Regions from separate parts of the Pigmentiphaga aceris genome, predicted to be linked through region 1. Evidence: riboswitches for the same ligand, from Rfam matches in the RefSeq annotation. Region 1 holds a riboswitch; the other holds the start of a gene.

Evidence for each region. Region 1 has a riboswitch for manganese ahead of mntP (manganese efflux pump MntP). Riboswitches for the same ligand answer to the same signal wherever they lie in the genome.
Region 2: another riboswitch for manganese. It lies ahead of mntP (manganese efflux pump MntP); the one in region 1 lies ahead of mntP (manganese efflux pump MntP).

The regions. Positions count from the first base shown of each region.
Region 1 covers NZ_CP043046.1:814,876-825,568, forward strand. Annotated here, with positions in the region: gene FXN63_RS03345 (zinc-binding alcohol dehydrogenase family protein) at 1-354, opposite strand, end outside; gene FXN63_RS03350 (LysR family transcriptional regulator) at 464-1,378, shown strand; gene FXN63_RS03355 (EthD family reductase) at 1,453-1,776, opposite strand; gene FXN63_RS03360 (hypothetical protein) at 2,154-3,053, shown strand; gene FXN63_RS03365 (hypothetical protein) at 3,186-3,674, shown strand; gene mntP (manganese efflux pump MntP) at 3,701-4,267, opposite strand; yybP-ykoY riboswitch at 4,326-4,461, opposite strand; gene FXN63_RS03375 (hypothetical protein) at 4,778-5,188, shown strand; gene FXN63_RS03380 (phosphoethanolamine transferase) at 5,361-7,040, shown strand; gene FXN63_RS03385 (FAD-dependent monooxygenase) at 7,066-8,265, opposite strand; gene FXN63_RS03390 (MFS transporter) at 8,407-9,801, opposite strand; gene FXN63_RS03395 (TonB-dependent receptor) at 9,791-10,693, opposite strand, start outside.
Region 2 covers NZ_CP043046.1:1,419,176-1,429,868, reverse strand. Annotated here, with positions in the region: gene ubiG (bifunctional 2-polyprenyl-6-hydroxyphenol methylase/3-demethylubiquinol 3-O-methyltransferase UbiG) at 1-628, shown strand, start outside; gene gph (phosphoglycolate phosphatase) at 625-1,287, shown strand; RNA gene ssrA (transfer-messenger RNA) at 1,304-1,722, shown strand; gene mqo (malate dehydrogenase (quinone)) at 1,954-3,594, opposite strand; gene FXN63_RS05975 (ABC transporter ATP-binding protein/permease) at 3,754-5,547, opposite strand; yybP-ykoY riboswitch at 5,879-6,053, shown strand; gene mntP (manganese efflux pump MntP) at 6,051-6,620, shown strand; gene FXN63_RS05965 (SDR family oxidoreductase) at 6,698-7,495, shown strand; gene FXN63_RS05960 (glycoside hydrolase family 15 protein) at 7,488-9,311, shown strand; gene FXN63_RS05955 (sensor domain-containing protein) at 9,609-10,693, shown strand, end outside.

The sequences.
Region 1 (10,693 bases):
GTCATCAAGGCTGCGCGGCTTGTGGCCGACGATGCGTTCATCCACCAGGTGATATTCGCTGTTGGTGCCCGGCCGCAGGATGGACCCGGCGTAGAACACGGCGTCTCCGACCTTGAACAGGCTGACATCGGCACCGACTGCCTGCACTACACCGACGGCATCCCAACCCAGCACGCGCGGCTCTGTCACGGCCGAGTTCTTGCGGATCTTGGTGTCCACGGGATTGACCGACACCGCATGCACGTGCACCAGCAAGTCGCGCGGTCCGGGCACCGGCGTGGGCAGATCGATGTCGATCAGGGACTGCGGATTGTCGATGGGCAGACCGTTCTGGGTGTAGGCAATGGCTTTCATATGTATGTCCGTTGAAGAGAAGTGGTGAAGTGCATGACCGCATCATCCACCTCGTCGGCTTGTTGAAAAATAGGCAAAATAAGTCAACACTTTCTGCAAAACAGTGAAAATGCTACGCATCGATGATCTGCAGTTGTTTGTGCGCTCGGCAGCGCTGGGTGGTTTTTCCGATGCCGCCCGTGAGGCCGATCTGTTGCCGGGTCAGGTCAGTGCCGCCATCAAGCGACTGGAGCGTGACCTGGACATTCGTCTGTTTGCACGCTCGACCCGCAGCTTGCGGCTGACGGCCGAGGGCGCGCGTTATCTGCCTTATGCGCAACGTGTGTTGGCAACCCTGCGCGAAGGCCAGGAACAACTGCACGACGATTGCAGCGAACTCAGCGGTCAGCTGCTGATCGCCGCACCGTCCGACTTGGGCCGCAACGTATTGCTGCCGTGGTTCACAGCGTTTCGGCGGCAGCATCCCAAGCTCACCATGCGCCTGTCTTTCTCGGACCGGGTGACCGATGTGTTTCGTGATCCGGTGGATGTGGCCATCCGTTATGGCGAGTCCGAAGACGCCAGCTACGTGGCGCTGCCGCTGGCTCCGCGCAATCGCCGGGTGCTGGTCGCATCCCCTGACTATCTGCAACGACGCGGCCATCCGGCTTCGCTGGATGCACTGGCGCAGCACGACTGCCTGTTGTACCTGATGCGCGACCGGGTCTATGACAAATGGGCCTTTGTGGTCGATGGTCAGCGGCGCACGGTCAATGTGCGCGGGCCTTTCCAGAGCGACAACGCAGACGTGGTGCGACGCCTGGCGCTGGAGGGCGAGGGCATCATCTACAAGTCCTGGTTGGATGTCAGCGATGATGTGCGCGCCGGCCGGCTGACGCTGTTGCAGGGGGACTGGCTGGGTGACCCGACACCCCTGTCGCTGGTGTGTCCGCACCGCAAGCAGTTTTCGCCTGCGGTGCAGGTGCTGCATCAGTTGCTGCGGCAGAAGTGTAAGGCGCTGAGCGCAGGTATGCCGGACGCATAGCCGCCGTCAGCGCCATGGCAGCAAGTACCGGCCGCGCTGCATTGCCAGTCAACGCAGCACGCCCGATCCCTCATTCAAGCGCTGCGCTCAACCACCACCGCGCTGATCTGCTGGATGGGTATCAGATCGGTGTAGTTGGCGATATCCGCGCCGATCTCGGCCGCGTGCGGTGCGATGCCTGCCGTCAGGTCATCTAGCGAATCGCAATACACATGGCACATCGCCACATAGGCCGGCGGGCTGCCCGGCTCGGTGCCGCCAAGACCTCGCTCCACCGTGTAGTACTTGCAGTACTTGCCCATCCGGCTTTTCAACATGGGCATGTGCTGGTCACGGTAGTAGTCGTGATCGAAGCGTGCGCCTTCTTGGTAGGGGTACATCACACTGAGTTTGATCATGGATTGTCCTGGGCAAAAAAAGGCTGGAATCACGGCGCTTCAAAGATAGCTCATGTCCTTGTCCGTGTTTGCGGCACACCAGAAAATCCTGCCGATACAGGAACGTGTAAGGGTCGGGAACGCGCCTTGCAGATAGGCGGCATACCCACCCGATCGACGTAAGCACGTCGAACACCCACCCAGTTGGATCAACGGCGGTGGACAACTTTCTGGAGAAACTTCATGCCATCCATCCTGCTTTGGCTTCTCGGTGTGCCAATCCCCATCATTCTTTTGCTCTGGTTCATCTTCTGATACCGCGCTTGAGCACGGCGGGGCGCGTGCAACGCAGCTCCCCGATCCGCCAGATCCACGACTGAAGAAAAATCGAGAACAACATGTCTAGTACAACTACGCACCCGGCTGCTTACCCCACACGGGGCAACGTCGAATCGGCGGTGTCCGCCGTATCGTGGGGCGCCGTGATTGGCGGCGCATTCGTGGCAGCTGCGCTGTCACTGGCACTGCTTGCGGCAGGGACCGCATTGGGCTTTGCAACCAGCTCGCCTTGGCGAGATTCCGGTGCAAGCGCCACCACCATTGGGGTAGGCGCAATCGTCTGGCTGATCATCGTGCAGATCGCATCTGCTGGGATGGGCGGCTACGTGGCTGGTCGCCTGCGTACCAAGTGGGTCGATGTGCATGCAGGTGAAGTCTATTTCCGTGATACCGCACACGGCCTGCTGGTCTGGGCAGTGGGTGCGGTGATCGGTGCCTTGCTGATCAGCTCGGCTGCTACTTCGTTCATCGGTGGTGCTGCCAAGCTGGCTGGCGGCGCTGCTGCCGGTGTGGGTGGCGCGGCTGTGACTGCAGTCGGTGCCGCTGCGCAAAATGCGCCGTCTGCTGACTACCTGACCGACACGCTGTTCCGTCGCGATACGCAGGACGCCGCCAACGCGCCCAGCATGGCTGATGCACGTGCGGAAGTCGGCCGTATCCTGACCACCAGCCTGGCTAATGGCGAGATGACCGCTGAAGACAAGGCCCAGGTCACGCGCATCATTGCACAGCAAACGGGTGTGGATCAGGCCACGGCTGAAAAGCGCATCAATGACCTGACCGAGAAGGCCAAGGCCACGGCTGCGCAAGCCAAGCAGAAGGCGCAGGAAGCTGCTGACGCTGCACGCAAGGCTGCCGCCGCTGCTGCACTGTGGATCTTCGTCTCGCTGCTGGTGGGTGCGCTGAGTGCTTCCTACTTGGCAACGGTCGGTGGTCGTGCTCGTGATCGGATGAACTGATCGTTGAAACTTCCTTGGTGGGCACCCAGCCTGCCTTTGAAGATCATGGCCCCACACGCGCAAGCGGTGGGGCCATTTTTCATGCGAGCATGCGTTGATGGTTTGTCTGCCCATCACCAACAAACAAGGCCTATGCAAACACCGCTCTGGTTGGACATCGTCTTATTTTTGATCGGCATGGCGATGATGGTGCTGATCTTCTACGGCTTCATCCGGCTTGGTCGCCGTGTAATGCGCAAGCCTACCGAACTGGCGTTCGTGGGGCGTATGAAGGGGCCATCGGTGCCCGTGGCAGCGAGTTTCACTGGGCTGACGTTTTTGCCTTGGGTGGCCATTACGTCAAACAATTTGAACCCGCTGCTGGCGATTCATCCCGACCGTATTGAATACCGCGCGCTGCGGCTTCGCACTCGTCCCATATCCGACATTGCCGATGTCGATGTGCAATTGGCGCGAGGCACGGTCAACCTGGTGTTTCGTTTCCGCGATTCGTCGATGACTTTCATTGCGAACGTGGGGCAGCAGGCGCTGGCGGCGCAGGCCCTGGCTGCGTTGCCGGAAACCGTCAGCCTGACACCGGCCGCGCGCAAGGTCTTGGATAAGGCGGGGCCGGTGACCTGATCAGGGTGCCATATCAGGCTGCAATATCAGGCCGCATGCAGGTGTTGATACACGATGGTTGCGCCGACGATGATCAGCACCACGCCGCCGATCATCTCTGCGCGTTGACCGATTGCCTTGCCCACCACGCGTCCCAGCATGACGCCGACGGTGACCATCAGCATGGTGGCCAGGCCGATGGTGACGGCGGCACTGGCAATGTTCACATCGATGAATGCCAGGCCCACGCCGACAGCAAGTGCGTCGATGCTGGTCGCAAAGGCGGTGACGGCCAATACCCAGAAGGTGTGCTTGGTGGGTTTCTGTTCTGCTTCGTCAGGTTTGCGCAAGCCGGCAAGAATCATGCGGCCGCCAAGCACCAACAACAGCGTGAACGCAATCCAGTGATCCCAGGCCGTGATGTAGCGCGCAGCGCTCAAGCCAATCGCCCAACCGATGACGGGCGTGATGCCTTCGATCACACCAAAGATAAGACCCGTGCGCAGTGCTTCGCGCAGCTTGGGTTTGTGCAGCGTGGCCCCCTTGCCGATCGCTGCGGCAAACGCATCGGTCGACATGGCGAAGGCCAGGAAAATAACAGAAAGGTAATTCACAACAGAAGTTCCGGCCGGGCGTGAGTCCACGACAGCCCGTGCGCCCGACCCCGGCACAAGCTATCGATGGTCTCGCCAGACACCGCGCCGGTTAATACCAGGCCGATGGTGCACGTGCCACGGCAGACGCCGAGAATGTTGACACGCGCGCTTCCGAATTCTTCGAAAGCAGGCTACTCCCCACAGAGGCCCGAATCATACATTTTGAATATGCGATCTGTCACGCAAAAAGATCACGCAAGTGGTTGATTTTAATAAAGAAAGTCAAAACGATGATTAATAGCCTGGGCTAATTTCTCAGCTATCCAACAGGTTATTAGCACGGGTAATCAGAAGCATTTTCAGCTGCCTGTCGGCTTGCACGAATACACCTCGAATTTGTCTCTTGAATTCGGTTTTTCTGCGGGTACACTGCCGCCCATGATTGCACTCCCAACACGTCGATTCATGCGTTCTGCGAACAAGCCGCAGAGACGCGCGACATTTTCTCGATGTGTGGGATGGGCGACGTTGGCATTGCGTTGGGCCTTGCTCTTGTTCGTGGTCTTCGACCAGATGGGAGCCCCCTTGCATGGTCATCGCCATGACTCGGGCATCGACGGCCGTGTGTTGGCGCAGATGCGCCAGACCGATGGCGTGCTGGTGGCCGCCGGCGCTGCTTTTGTAGACCGCTTCGCGCCGAACGGTGTGCATCCGTCGACACCGATCCAGATCCATACGGCCTTGTCCGTGGTGGAAATTCCTTTCAAAGAACCGCTTTCGTCATGGCTCGGCTGGCTGGCCTGGCTGTCTGCGTTCTGGCCCGATTGGCCTGACACCAAGGCAGCATCTGACGACTTTGTCTCGGTCGATTTGCCACCCCCTCGTTGGCATCCTGCCAGTGCGCCGCTGCACACGCGCGCGCCGCCGCTGCGCGCCTGAATCCCTGCTTTCTTGTTGATGCGTCGTTGCGTACTGGTACATGCGTGTGCCGGTGCGCTGCGTCTGACCATACCTGTCCTGCGTGGATGGTGCGTGGTCATTGGTTCAGTGCAAATCCAGGCACACGGCAGCTATTGCGTGCCGCATGTCTGGCCGGCTAGACGAGTATGTGATGACTTTTTCCCTGTATGCCAAAGATGGATCCGGCCCGCCACGCGCGGATCGACAGACGCGCTGGTTGATGGCGGTGGCTTTGATGGCGATTACCACGGTGTTCATCGTCAACGGGCACGATGGGCGGCGCTTATTGCAAATGTGCGCGCTGGTCTTGCCGGTCGTTGCATGGCAGTTGTGGCCGGTACGCCATGTGGCATGGCGCACCCTGCGGGCCTTGGTCACCTGGTTGGTGACCGTAAGCTTCGTGATCGATGGTGCCGTGCGTGCCTACATCTCCAACACCTATCAGGCCGCACCCGATGGGTCGATGGTCTTGGGGGCAATCGCCAATACCAGTCGTTCGGAAAGTGCGGAATATTTGCAGATGTACTGGCAACAATGCCTGACAAGTGCGATTGCCGTGCTGGTTGCGGTGGTGTTGCTTGGCGTGTGCGTTCGTTTGGGCGCACGGCCGCCAGCAGCCAGCAGCGCCGACCGTATGGCGATGGGAAAAGGTGGGCGTCGCGTGCTGGGTGCGGCACTGGCCGCATGCCTGATGGTCAGCGCGCTGGGGTACATCAGCAAGCCCTGGCGTCGTCTGCATCCGATGGTGTTCTGGCCTGCCTGGAGTGAATCGGTGGCAGGCGTGCGTGCCAGTTGGCATCACCAGGAAACCGCGCGCCAATATGCATTGAACGACGCCATCGCCGCAAAACCCACGCTGGGAAACAACGATCCTGCGACGGTGGTGCTGGTGATTTCCGAGAGCATCAATCGCGACAATCTGGGCGTGTACGGCTATGCGCGGGCCACCAGCCCTGCAATGGCTGCACAGAAGCAGGTGCTGGCCGATCAATTGTTGAAGATGCGCAATGCGTGGTCGGTTGAAGCGACCACGATTCCTTCCTTGCAAGGCATGCTGCACTTGCGCAATGAAGAGCCGTCGCCGCTGCACATACTTGCGCTGGCGCGCGCGGCTGGCTTCAAGGTCTGGTGGATCGGCAATCAGGACGATGTTGCTATCGAGAACCTGCACGCCAAGCTTGCCGACGAAGTTGAACTGGTGAATCGCACACCGGGCCGAGCCAGCGCTTCGCCCGATACCGCCGTGCTGGCCCCGATGCGTGCCGCCATGGCTGATCCCAGTCCGCGCAAATTGATCGTGGTGCATCTGATCGGCGCGCATCCGCATTACTTGCTGCGGTTCCCGAAAGGCGCGAATCCGTTCGATCACGCCGATGATGCGGTAGACCAGGCCATGCGCGAACAGGGGCGTGCTGCCTGGGTGCGCGAGTTTCGACAAGACTACGATGCCGCCTTGCTCAATCACGATAGTGTGATGGCCGAACTGTTGACCACCTGCCAAAAAGGTGCAAAGCCAAAGGAGTATCGGGCCTGGATGTTCCTGTCGGATCATGGGCAGGAAGTTGGCCATGTGATGAACCATGCCGGCCATAGTCAATCCACCCCGGCCGGTTATCGGATTCCTGCTTTCATCTGGCAGAACACGCCGCGCCACGCCCTGCCCGCAGGGGTAAGTGAACGGCCGTTCCGGGCAGACTGGGCCAGCATGACGCTGGCCGGTCTGATGGACATTCGATGGGACGGGTATCAGCCGTCGCAGGATGTGTTGAACGCCGGCTACCAGTGGCAAGCGCCGACCTTGGGCACGCCGATCAAGTCGTTTGTGGATTGAAGGGGTGAGCGAGCACGAGTGACGCTTATCGCAGGGCTGCCATCGCCTCTGCCTCGGACTTCAAGCCGCTCAGGAAGAAGCGTTTGATCATCACGCCCGGCATGGCGCGCAGTGCCAGGTTGCGCAGGTGGAAGGCCCATGCGGTGGCGGGCACGAATGCTGGCGCAAGCTTGCGGCTGCGTTGCTGCAGTTTCAGCACCGACGGCCGCAAGCGCGCGTCGTGGGTGCTGAGTGCGGCATCCAGTTGCGTGGCATTGGGCGTCTGGCCATGCCCGGCCGCGCGCTCCAGTTCGTTTGCCAGCACGCTTGCCGAGGCCAGCGCCATGCCTGCACCCTGGCCGGAGATCAGCGACAGACTGTGGGCTGCGTCACCCAGCATCACCACCCGTTGGCTGCGCCACGATGGCAGTTCCACCATCGCCAGGTCGTCGATGACCAGCTCGGCATCGGGTTCGAGCGCAGCCAGGGTGGCGCGCACGAACGGGTGGCTGCGGGTGCTCAGGCTTTGCAGTAATGCGCGTCGCTCGGTTGGGGGAACAAAGCCATCGACTTGGCTGCGCCATACGTGCAGCGCGGCCAGCCGGCCTTGGGTCAATCCGTAGTATTCGCTTTGAATGCCGGGTTCGGGGTACGAGATGAAGCCTTCGCCCAGACTGCCGGCGTCGGGCACGTCGTAGGCGGCGTAGCGGTAGCCAAGCGGACGCAGGCATGCCGCATCGGGCACGAACACCTGTCGACGCAAGGTGGAGTGCACGCCATCTGCGCCGATCAACAGGTCTGCGTCTAGTTGACTGCCATCGGACAATTGCACGCCGATGCCGGTGTCCCGGTTGTCGAATGCGGTGATCGTGGTGTTCAGGCGCAAGTCGGTACAGCCGGCAGTTTCTTCGTGCAGGATGCGAACCAGTTCGGTACGGCGCAGCGTGATCCACTCGATGCCGGTCAGCAGATTCCGATAGTCGACACGCAAGATGTCGCGGTCGTTGCGGCTGCGATAAATGTGCGGGCCTCGGTCGGGATAGGCCACCGTTTGCAGGCGCGGCACCAGGCCCATTTTTCGCACCGTGGCCAGGCCCGGGCCAGACAGGCCCATCATGTGACCGCTGTCGCGCAAGTGGGGCGCGCGCTCGACCACCACGGTGCGCCAGCCGGCACAATGCAACCACCAGGCGGCGGCCAGGCCGGCAATGCCAGCGCCGCTGATCACGGCGAGGGGAGAACTCATGAGATATCTTCCAGAAAGTCGGGGAAGCGAAGGGGAAACTCAGGGCACGGGCTGATCGAATTGGGGAAGCGATGCCAGGCTGTGCGCGCATTGGCTTGCATGGGCGCTGGTATGTCCCTGTTTGGTCATTTGTCTTGCCGTTTATTTGTTTGCGCGTGTGGTTGTTCTTGTGTTCATTCCTGCATTCGTTCCTGCATTCGTTCCTGCATTCATTCGCATCCACCGCGCCGCACCCACACCCGCACACGTTGACAAGGCCGCGGCCAGACCCAGGCACAACGCGTATCCGCCCTGTTGCGCAAGCCAGCCGCCTGCCATGCCGCCGAGCATGGCGATCATCGCGTCGGCGCACTGGAACAAGGTGAAGTCCAGACCGGCTTGGCGGGGTGACACCAGCCCCATCAAAAACGCGTAGATGGCGACAAACCCACTGGCCATCACGGCGAACAAGACGCCCGTCAATACGATCAGCGTGTCCAGGCTGGCGATGGGGGCGGCAACAGCCAATGCCAGCAAGGCGAGCGCTTGCATGCCAAGCACGCAGGGCACGGCGCGGGATGCCCCCAGTTGCCGCACCAGCAGACCGCCCAGCACCGTGCCGCCCAGGCCGGCACCGATACCCATCACGCCGTGCACGGTGCCCAGCAATGCGAGGCTGGCACCGCGATCGATCAGCAGCGGACCCAGCATGCCGCTGGCCAGCCGGATGCCCGCGCCCAGGCAAAGCACCAGCACCAGACCATGACGAATATCCCGGTTCATCCATGCCGCGCGCAGACTCGGACGATGACGGGTTTGCTCAACCGCGCGCGGTGCTTCGGACACACCCAGCAGCGGCAAAGTCAGCAGTGCAATGCATACGCTCATCACCGCCATGGCGGCCGGCCAGCCATAGCGGGAAGCCAGCAGCAGAAAGCCGCTGCCGCCAATCGCAATGCCTACGTAGCTGCCACCTACCTGGGCCACGTTGCCCCAGCCGCGTTGGCGCGTGGGAAGCTGGTCGATGGCATAACCGTCGCAGGCAATGTCGATGCTGGCGGCAAGCATGGCGGCCAACAGCAGGCTGGCCATCAAGCCCAGTGTGGGCACGCCAAGTGGTGTGCCGGCCGGGGCGGGATACCAGGCACCAGCCGCCGCCAGCGCCAGCAGGCAGGCAGCCAGCAACCATTGGCCGATCAACACGATGCGGCGCGAACGCCGTTCTGCCTTGCCCGCTGGCAAGCGCCAGCGTTCGACTGCCGGTGCCCACAGAAACTTCAGCGCCCACGGCAGCATGAACAAGGAAGCGAGTCCCACCAGCTGCAGCGAAGCACCCGCAGCACGCAGCAAACCGGGCATCGACTGCATGGCCACGCCGGTGACCAGGCTTTGTGCCACGTAGATGCCGCCGATGGCGGCAAGCAGACGGCTCAACCCGTTCGCGTCCTTGCCTGCGTCCGGCGAACCAGGCTTGGCATCCGGTGCATGTCCAGCCTGGTCGTGCGGGTCCGATCCGTGCAAGGCCTGCACGCGCAGATCCGACGCGTCAGTACGCATACGACACGGTCATGCCCAGTGTGCGGCCGGTGGCACGCTGGGCGAAGTTGCCCATCGGCCCGCCTGCGAAGCCATAGGTGCGGTATTGCCGGTCGGTCAGGTTGTGCGCGTAGACCGTCAGTTCGACATTGGGCTGCACGCGCCATGCGAGCGACGCATCAGCCACGGTGTACGCCCCTTGTCGCAAGGTGTTGGCGGTGTCGAAGTATTGGGCCCCGGTGCTGCGCACGGTCAGGCGCGGTCGCATCATGCCCAGGCGGGTGGGCACAGAGCCTTTCACGCTGAACGACAGGCCATGGCTGGGGGCGAAAGGCACGTCGTTGCCCTGGCAGTTGGCGCACAGTGCCGGGTCGTCGTAGCGGCGGAAGCTGGCGTCGTTGACGAAGCCGGCAAGACCCAAGGTCCACACGGGATTCACATCCCATTCCAGGTCGAATTCCGCGCCGTTCGAACGCGAGTCTCCGGCGTTGCGCAGTGTCTGCGTGCCGGCTGCGGCGTCGCCCCGATACAGCTGCACGTCTTTCACGTCGATGCGGTACAGCGCAAAACTGCCGCGCAAGGCCCCGCTGGTGTAGCGCGCCCCGGCCTCGTAGCTGATGGCCGTTTCGGGTTGGTATGCAGCACTGTCGGCAGCGCTGGACGGTGCCAGATTGAAGCCGCCCGGCTTGTAGCCTTGCGACAGGTTGGCGTATGCGCGCCATTGCGAATCAAGCCGATAGCCCGCCGACAGGCGGCCCAGCACACGGTCGCCTTCGGTCTGGCTGGCCCCCGAAAAACCTGCGGGCTGGAAGGTGTTGAAGTCCAGTGCCGAGCCTGCAAACACCGTTTTCGCCTTGTCACGCGAGGCACGCAGCCCGGCCGACAGATCCAGCGCCGATGTTGCGTGCCAGGT
Region 2 (10,693 bases), 600 kb from region 1:
CAAACCCCTGCACGCCATCAATCCGCTGCGACTGGATTGGATCGAAGGCCTGGCTGGCGGTCTTTCCGGTAAACGCATCCTGGATATCGGCTGCGGCGGCGGCATTCTTGCGGAAAGCATGGCAGCGCGCGGCGCCACCGTCACCGGCATCGACCTGGCGGAAAAATCCCTGAAGGTTGCGCGGCTTCACAGCCTGGAAAGCGGCATCAAGGTCGATTACCGCCACATCGCTGCAGAAGCACTCGCGCAAGCTGAACCAGAAACCTACGACATCGTGGTCTGCATGGAAATGCTGGAACACGTGCCCGACCCGGCTTCCATCATCGAATCGTGCGCACGGCTTGTTCGTCCCGGTGGAAAGGTGTTTTTCTCGACACTGAATCGCAACCTGAAGTCCTTTGCGTTTGCGATCGTCGGTGCGGAATACGTACTTAATCTGCTGCCGCGTGGCACACACAGCTACGCCAAATTCCTGAAACCCAGCGAGCTTGGCGGTGCGGCGCGCCAGGTCGGGCTGGAGATCACCGCCATCAAGGGCTTGGAATACAACCCCTTCAGTGACGTCTACAAACTGAGCGGCGACACCAGCGTGAATTACCTGATGGCAACCGAGCGAGTGGCCAAATGATCCTGTTCGACTTCGATGGCACGCTGGCGGATACAGCCCCCGACCTGGCCGCTGCTGCCAACAAGCAGCGCACCGATCGCGGGCTGCCCCCTCTGCCCTACGAACAATTGCGTCCAATGGCCTCGCAAGGTGCACGCGGACTGCTGCGCGTTGCCTTGGACATGACACCCGAGCACCCGGAATACCCGGCGGCGCGCATCAAGTTCCTGTCCGACTACGAAGCAGCAATGACGGTGCACACCACGCTGTTCGACGGTGTGCCCGCCCTGTTGGAACAGATCACCGACGCCGGTCTGCGCTGGGGCATCGTCACCAACAAGATGACCCTGCTGGCCGCGCCGCTGGTGGAGTACCTGGGCCTGAATCCCCAGTGCACCGTGCTGGTATGCGGTGACACCACGGCACACAGCAAACCCCACCCCGAACCCTTGTTGCACGCTGCCCGCACGGCAGGGGTCGCACCCGAAGATTGCATCTACGTCGGCGACGACCTGCGTGACATCCAGGCAGGACGCGCCGCCGGCATGCCGACGGTTGCCGTGTCCTACGGCTACATCGGAGATGGCGAGCCGGTGGATGAATGGAAGGCAGACGCGACGGTGGCCAGTGCACATCAGATCTGGCCTGCTTTGCAGAGCCTGCGCGCGAACGCCAAATAGCGTAAACTGAACGTCTGGGGCCGATCCGGATTCGACGTGAGTCAAGATTCAGCGCAGGGCATGTCGAGCACCAGTACGCTCGTAAAACCACTGGAAACGCAAATAAACGCCAACGACGAGCGTTTCGCTCTCGCCGCTTAAGCGGTGAGCCGCTGCACTGGTTTGTCCTTGGACCAGGCGGAGAAGGGGCAACTCTTCTAAGGATTTCATTCGAAGACTAACCTCGACGGGTGTCATCTTGAACCGCAGCAGTGACATTCACAAGGAATCGGCGTCCACTGGGGTCACACGGTGTACGTTTAAACTACGTGAATCGCTTTGCACCGGCCTGTCGGTTGGCTAAGTGCAGGGTTAAATTAAAATAAATCGACTACACATGTAGAACTGCCTGTTGAGGGCTTGCGGACGGGGGTTCAATTCCCCCCGGCTCCACCAGAATCGCAAGAGATAGCAAAAATGAAAAGGGCGACTCGAACACGAGCCGCCCTTTTTCTTTGGCTGTCGGACTGCATATTCAAGCTCACCCGTATCGATGCTCAGGCTGATCGGCCATCCAGCAGCACTGCGCATCAAGCAAAATCCCAGCACATTAAAAAGCCCGCACCGGATTACTCGGTACGGGCTTCAGCGTACTACGCAGATGCCTGGCTCAATCCAGCAAGTGCCTTACAGCGCCATATCCTGAGCCGGGGTACGCACGGCCGGCACGGTCGGCGCGGCTTGCGGCGACACGGTCAGGTCGATCACCGGCGGCGGGGTCAATTGCAGCACTTCTGCCGTGTAGTTCCACTCTTTCTGAACGCGCTCGGGCGAATCGTTCAGCTTGGTGCTGTAGCTGGGCACGATCTGGCGGATCTTCTCTTGCCAGGCAGGCGTCGCCACCTTGTCCTTGAAGACTTTCTCCAGCACGCTCAGCATGATCGGCGCGGCCGTCGATGCGCCCGGCGAAGCACCCAGCAAGCCGGCAATGCTCTTGTCCTGCGACACCACGACTTCGGTACCGAGCTTCAGCACACCGCCCTTCTCTTCGTCGCGCTTGATGATCTGCACGCGCTGACCGGCCTGCCACAGACGCCATTCTTCTTTCTTGGCATGCGGGAAGTACTCTTTCAGGGCGGCGAAGCGGTCGTCATCCGACAGCATCAGCTGGCCGGCCAAGTATTCGACCAGCGGGTATTGCTCGATACCGACCTTGGTCATGGGCCAGACATTGTGGAAGGTCGTGCTGCTGAGCAGATCGAGGTACGAGCCTTCTTTCAGGAACTTGGTCGAGAAAGTCGCGAAGGGTCCGAACAGGATCACGCGCTTGCCGTCGAGCACACGCGTGTCCAGGTGGGGCACGGACATCGGGGGTGCGCCGACCGAAGCAATGCCGTAAGCCTTAGCCATGTGCTGCATGGCGATCGTCGGGTTTTCGGTCACGAGGAAGGAGCCACCGACCGGGAATGCACCGTATTCCTTCGCTTCGGGAATGCCGGATTCCTGCAGCAGCTTCAGCGCACCGCCGCCCGCACCGACGAAGACGAACTTGGCGTCCGTCTCCGTTACCGTGCCGTCTTTCAGGTTTTCATATTCGACGCGCCAGGTGCCATCCTTGTTGCGCGAGATGTCTTTCACCTCGCTCGACAGCTTCAGATTGAAGTTCGGCAGCGTTTGCAGATGGGTGGCGAACTGGCGGGTGATCTCGCCGAAGTTCACGTCGGTGCCGATCGGCGACCAGGTGACCGCAAGCTTCTGCGACGGATCACGGCCTTCCATCATCAGCGGAACCCACTTCTTGATCTGCTCGTGGTCTTCCGAGAATTCCATGCCGCGGAACAGCGGGCTTGCCTGGAGCGCGTCGTAACGCTTCTTCAGGAAGGAAATGTTGTCGGCACCCCACACGAAGCTCATGTGCGGCGTGGAGTTGATGAACGAGCGCGGGTTCTTCAACACGTTGTTTTTGACTTGCCACGACCAGAACTGGCGCGAGATCTGGAACGCCTCGTTGATTTCGATGGCCTTCGAGATATCGACCTTGCCGTCCTTGCCCATCGGGGTGTAGTTCAGTTCGGCCAATGCCGAGTGGCCGGTGCCGGCATTGTTCCAACCGTTCGAACTTTCCTTGGCCACGCCGTCCAGGCGTTCGACCATTTCCATCGACCAGCCGGGCTCGAGTTCGCTGAGCCACACGGCCAGCGTCGAACTCATGATGCCGCCGCCAATCAACAACACATCCACTTTCTTGGGGTCGGCCGCCTGTGCCTGAAGCACGACGAACGACATCGCCAGGCCAAGCAGGACCTTGCTTGTTTTCTTCAACAACATTACGCAATCCAAATGCTAAAAGGGCGACCTGCTCCCCCTCATCACGCGGCGTCTAACGCGGCAACAAGCTCGACAGGTCAGGAGTCGGGCACAACACCGACGCTGAGACCGCATAGTAACCCGGGTTAACCATTAAGTATTTACGCTAATTTCGAAGCTTCAGCTTGGATTCAGATGCCACGCGCCCTGCCCGTCGAGTTGCAGACAAACCGCGTGAAACGCATCCAGCGTGCTGCGATGGCCAATGCTGACCAGCATGCAATCCGGCAATTCGGTGCGCAGCAGCGAATACAGCGCGTGTTCAAGCCCCTCGTCGGTGGCCGAGGTGGCTTCGTCCAGAAACGCCAGTTGTGGTCGATTGAACAGGACGCGCGCAAAGGCCAGGCGCTGCTGCTCGCCGATCGACAAGATGCGGGACCAGTCAGTCACGTCGTCCAGGCGGGCCGACAGATGACCCAGGCTGACTTGATGAAGCACGGTGTTGATGCGCGAATCGTCCGCCGCGCTTGCCGTTGCCGGGTACGCAAGCGCGTCGCGCAGACTCCCCAATGGCAGATAGGGCCGCTGCGACAGGAATAGTGCCTGGGTGCCAGTCGGTCGCCGTACCTGCCCTTCGGCGTGTGGCCACAGGCCTGCCAGTGCACGCAGCAAGGTGGTTTTGCCGCTACCGGACGGCCCTTTGATCAGCAAGGTCTGGCCCGGTTGCATTGCAAAGGTCAGCCCGTCCAGCAATACCTTGCCGTCGGGGCGCTGCACCCGCAATCCTGCAACATCCAAGGTGTTTGCGCGCGTCTCGATGGCAATGGCGGGAAGCGCACGGGCCTGTGTGTTGGCGTCCAGAAAGCCGGTCAGGCGATCCAGGGTGGCGCGATACTGGGCGAACGCATCGTAAGAGGTACGAAAGAACGACAGCGAGTCCTGCACCTGGCCGAATGCCTGCGAGGTTTGAATCACGTCACCCAGCTTGATGGCACCGCTGAAAAAGCGCGGCGCCTGCACGATGAACGGGAACACCACCGCAGCCTGGGTCACGGCCAGGTTGAAACCATCGAATTTCAGGGTGCGGAATACCAAGGCCCACAGGTTGGCGATCAACGCGGAGAACCTTGACCACAAGGTGCGATTTTCCACGGCCCCACCCTGATAGAACGCCACATTTTCGGCATATTCGCGCAGGCGCATCAGCGCATAGCGGAAGTTTGCACTGAGCTTTTCGTTCATGAAATTCAAACGAATCAGCGGGTGTCCAAGTTTGAAGGCAATTAGCGTGGCAATGATCACATACAGATATACGATCAGAATCATGGCGCGCGGGATATCGACACCCGCAATTGTCAGCGGGCCAGACAGCCCCCACAGTATTTCCGTGAATTCAACCAGCGACACCAGTGCACTGACCGCACCGAAGAACAAGGTTCTGGACCCATTCACAAATGCGGCAATATCACGTTCGATACGCTGATCGGGATTATCGACCACCACATCAAGAAACTGGGTTCGATAATAGGCATCGCCAGCCAGCCAGTCTTGCGTCAGCCAATCATTCAACCAGCTGCGCCAGCGAATCTCGAAAGCTTGTCCGATGTAATAGGTCAGCAGCGCAAGCGCCACGTGAATGGTCGCCAGCACACTGAATACCCCAAGCAGGAACCAGAAGGTGCCGATGTTCAGGTCTTGCAATGCACTGTAGAAGCCGTTGTACCAGAACGAGAACAGCACACTCATGCGGACCGAGAACAAGGCCAGCAATAGCATCAGCGCAATCGTCAGCAGTGGCTTCCAGCCGCGCCCGGGGCGCAGATACGGCCAAGCCAGTTGCCGGAATTGTCTACCCCAGCGGGTGAATCGACTGGCCAGCCAGAGCACCGGCACCAGACAAACCAAAGTAATCAGAAATGCCTTTCCCAACCAGATAAAACTGGCAGCAAGCTGAATATTCCAATCGGCGCTCATGGTCTTCTTCAAAAGTGGGCAGCGTGCGCAGATCGGAAATCTGCGCATATGCATCAGTGAGTGCTGCGGCGCAATGGAAGTTCCGTCAGTGAATACTTAAAACCAGCCAAGGTGACAAACGAAAACCAAAAACACGAGATCTACATATTCAGCTTATTGTTAGCAAACCAAGTTTGGAAATTAATATTCAGCTATTCATCAGAAAGCACTGAAAGCACCCAAGCGGTTAATGTGCGGTCACGCATCCGCAAAAACACACGGTCAGCAATCGCCGTTGCGGCATTCCCGCCACACCACGAAATTCATCCAGACCTTCGTGATACAGTGCGGCCCGTCTGTTGGGGAGTAGCCTGCTTCCATCCCCCGGAAGCGCCCGTATCAACATACTCGGTGACCACGTGCACCGTGGTGCGGGCAGCCATATCAGGTTGGCGAGACCAGGGTACGTCAACGCGCATGTCGGCCGCGTGAGGTATCTCTACGTCCGTCCGGCCTGGAACTCCATGAATATCGCCACCATTGCACTGCTTGCCTTTGGCATGTCGATGGACGCCTTTGCCGCAGCCGTTGGCAAAGGTGCAGCGCTGCACCGCCCTCGCCTGCGCGAAGCTCTTAGAACCGGTTTGATCTTTGGTGCCATCGAAACCCTGACGCCCATCGTCGGCTGGTTATTGGGCTTGGCCGCAGCCGCTTACGTCAGGGCCTGGGATCACTGGATTGCGTTCTGTCTGCTCGGTCTGCTGGGTATCCGCATGATTTATGCGGGCCTGCAGGCCGATAGCGACGCCGAGGAAGAAAAGCCCAGCCGACACGGCTTCTGGCTGCTGGCGATCACTGGCCTGGCAACCAGCATCGATGCCATGGCAGTTGGCGTGGGACTGGCGTTTCTGGATGTGGAGATCCTGCCGGTGGCCCTGGCCATCGGCTGTACGACCACCATCATGGTGACGCTTGGCGTCATGCTGGGACGGGTGCTGGGCAAGCTTGCCGGCAGTCGTGCCGAAATCGTCGGCGGAATTTTGCTGATCGTCATCGGCTCGCTGATTCTCTGGGAACATCTGCACGAGGTCTGAACGCAAAAATCTGACCGGCACGCGACTTGCGACATCACGGCGATCGCAATGGGGAAACCCAGTCAGGAGGCCGCCGCATGGAAATCCGTCTAGACCATCAAGTCGCCATCGTTACCGGCGCAAGCTCGGGAATCGGCCACGCCGTTGCCCGCAGCTTTGCGGCAAACGGTGCCGCCGTCGCCATCAACTATCACTCCCACGCCGAGGCTGCCGAGGCGCTGGTTCGTGAGATCACAGAAAACGGCGGCAAGGCTATCGCCATCAAGGCGGACGTGTCCGACCCCGAGCAGGTCTCCCGCCTGTTTGCACAGACCCTGGACGCGTTTGGCGCGATCGACATCGTGGTCGCCAATTCGGGCATGCAGAAAGATGCGGCCGCACGCACCATGAGCCTGGAAGACTGGCGTCGGGTGCTCGATGTGAATCTGACCGGCCAGTTTCTGTGCGCGCAGGCGGCCATCCAGCAATTCCATAAGCAAGGCCGGCGAAACGTCTCGCGCGCGCTCGGCAAGATCATCTGCATGAGCTCCGTACACGATGCCATTCCGTGGGCAGGCCATGTCAATTACGCGGCGTCCAAGGGTGGCGTCGCGATGATGATGAAAACACTGGCCCAGGAAGTGGCGGAATCCGGCATTCGTGTGAACGCGATCTCGCCCGGTGCGATCCGCACGCCAATCAACCGCGACGCCACCGAAGGCGACGCCGAGAAGGCGCTGCTGAAACTGATTCCCTACGGCCGCGTGGGTGATGTGGAAGATATTGCGAATACCGCCGTGTGGCTGGCTTCGGATTGTTCCGACTACGTAGTGGGTGCAACGCTATATGTAGATGGCGGCATGATGCTGTACCCCGGGTTCCGCGACAATGGTTGAACGGACTCCCTGCACTGCCCTTCACGAGATCGAAGACCACGGCATCATCGGCGACATGAGCACCGCTGCGCTGGTGGCGCGCGACGGCACCATCGACTTCATGTGCTGGCCTCGCTTTGACAGCCCCAGCCTGTTCACGCGCCTGCTGGACGCAGAAAAAGGCGGCGAATTTTCGATTACTCCCCAACTGCCCGATGCGCGCAATCTGCAGATCTATCTGCCAGATACCAATATATTGCTGACGCGCTGGATGTCTCATGACGGCAGCGCCGAAATCGTCGATTTCATGCGTCCCGCCCTGGGGGAAGACGGCGGCGGATCGCAACTGATACGCCGCGTCGAAGCCACACGCGGGCGCATTGCATTCACCCTGTCTTGCCGCCCGCGTTTCGATTACGGCCGCATCGTCGGCACAGTCACCCCATGCGATCAGGGCGTGAATATCGATGGTGGTAAAGCCGACGTGAACCTGCGCCTGACCAGCAACATTGCGCTGCAGGCAAGCGGTGGCGACGTATCCGCCGACTTCTCGCTTGATGCCGGGGAGATCGCATGGTTCGTACTGGACGACGGCCAGTTTGCGCCGCTGACTGCGCAGCAGGCCCAGCAGGCGCTGGATGACACCACGACGTACTGGCGCAACTGGGTAGCCAAATCCACTTACAAGGGACGCTGGCGAGAAACCGTCATGCGCTCTGCATTGGCGCTGAAGTTATTGACCTCGCGCGATCACGGGTCAATGGTGGCGGCACCCACCTTCGGGTTGCCAGAAACCCCGGGCGGCGTGCGCAACTGGGACTATCGCTTCACCTGGATTCGCGACGCGTCGTTCACCATGTATGCATTCATCCGCCTGGGCTTCAACGACGAGGCGCATCGGTTCACGCGCTGGGTGGATGAACGCATTACCCATACCGATGCAGAAGGCCATCTGCACCTGGTCTACAACATCGACGGTTCCACCGAGCTTGCCGAGCAGTCGCTTGACCATCTGGCGGGCTACCGGGAATCGCGCCCGATCCTGATCGGAAACGCCGCCTTCGATCAGAAGCAGCTGGATATATATGGCGAGCTGATGGATGCGGTCTATCTGAGCAACAAATATGGTGAAGCCATTTCGCGTGACGGCTGGGCCAAGGTTTGCCAGTTGGTGGAATACGTGGCCGGCCATTGGCGTGACCCCGATGCAGGCATCTGGGAAATTCGCGCCACTCCGCGGGCGTTCCTGCACTCCCGCCTGATGTGCTGGGTTGCCGTGGACCGGGCACTGCGTCTGGCGCAGAAACGCTCATTGCCTGCGCCTTTCGGCCGCTGGGCGGCATTGCGCAACGAGATTCACGAGGACATCTGGGCAACGTTCTGGAACGAAGAGAAAGGTCATTTCGTTCAAAGCACCGAGGGGACGGATCTCGATGCCTCACTGTTACTGATGCCCTTGGTGCGTTTTGTGGCGGCCACCGATCCCCGCTGGCTGGCAACGCTGGATGCCATCGGGCGTGAGCTGAGCGACGATGCGATGGTGCTGCGCTACAACATGGACGATGGCCTGCCGGGCAAGGAAGGTGCCTTCACCACATGTTCATTCTGGTATGTCGAATGTCTGGCCAGGGCTGGCCGCCTGGATGAAGCCTGCACGGCATTTACCAAGGTGTTGGCCTATGCAAACCACCTGGGTCTTTATGCCGAGGAACTGGATCACGACGGCAGCCATCTGGGCAACTTTCCGCAGGCACTGACGCATCTTGCCTTGATCAGCGCGGCCTATTATCTGGACCGGGAATTGAGTGGCGACACAAAAACCATGTGGCGTCCGTGACACGGGTGTTACAGCCATCTGTTTGGAGTAGGCGTATTGCGAGAGACGTTGTGCAAGCCACGACGTTTGCCATGCGCTCAAGCGTGGACATTTCATTTTTCTCTCGCAACGCCTATTATCTCAGCTCCAAAATGGCTTTTTGTCGCGCTTTCTCACGCGCGCAATCGCCACGCCATCCAGCACTGCGCGACAGGCCAACCGGGACCAGACAGAATAAGTATGAGAACCGGTGCGTCATTGTCCTTGCACTCGGATGCAGACCAACGTTGGCTTGAAACGATAGGTCGGGCCATTGCCGTGCTCGAAATATCGCCTGACGGCAAGGTACTGCAAGCGAACGCATGTTTTCTCGATGACCTCGGTCATTCGCTGGATGAAGTCGTCGGTAAACATCACCGGGCTTTCCGGCCGCGCAGCATTGCCGACAAGCCTGCCGATGACGAGGTGTGGCGCACGCTGCGAAGCGGCGGCCGCGTATCCCAGCAGATCGAGTGCGTGGCGGGCAATGGCCAGACGGTGTGGCTGCAGGCGACTTATTCCCCGATATTCGACGAACACGGCGCGCTTGAACGCGTGATCGAATTTGCGTTCGACGTGACGCCGCACGTGCAACGGGAACTGGCCGCGCGCGAACGCGAACATCTGCTGTCGCTGGTGGCCAACCAGACCGACAATGCCATCATCATTACCGACATGGCGTGGCGCATCATCTACGTCAACGCGGCGTTCACGCGCATGTTCGGTTATGAACTGGACGAAGTCCTGGGTGGTGTTCCCAGCACCTTGCTGACGCCCTATACCCCGAAGACGACGGTGCAGAACGTGCGCCAGACGCTGCAGGAAGGCCGCCCGCAACGCTCGGACGACCTGGTCTACGGCAAGCACGGCCAACGCTTCTGGTGCTCGATCACCGGCAATGCCTTGCGCAACGACCAGGGCGAGTTGCAGCACACCGTCAGTGTGCTGACCGACATCACCGACGCAAAAATGCACGAAGTTATCCAGCGACGGGTGCTGGAAGCCATGGTTCAGGAAGGCCCCTTGGCCGACGTGATGAACCTGCTGTGCCGCGAGGTGGAGCGGATTGCGCCCGAGGTCATCGCCTCGGTGCTGAAAGTCGATGAAGCGGGCAAACTTGCCACGCTGGCGGCCCCCAGCCTGCCCGATGAGCTGGCCCACCGGATCGACCAGGCAGGGATCAACGCGGCAGCATGGTGTGGTGAAGCGTCATCCACCGAGAGTGTGGTGGACCTGCTTGCCGATGAGCGCTGGATCGCGCACCGTGACCTGATCGACATGCTGAGCCTGAAAGCGTGCTGGTCGACGCCGATCCGGTCCAAGGAAGGACGCGTGGTCGGCATCTTTGCGTTCTACTTCCGTGA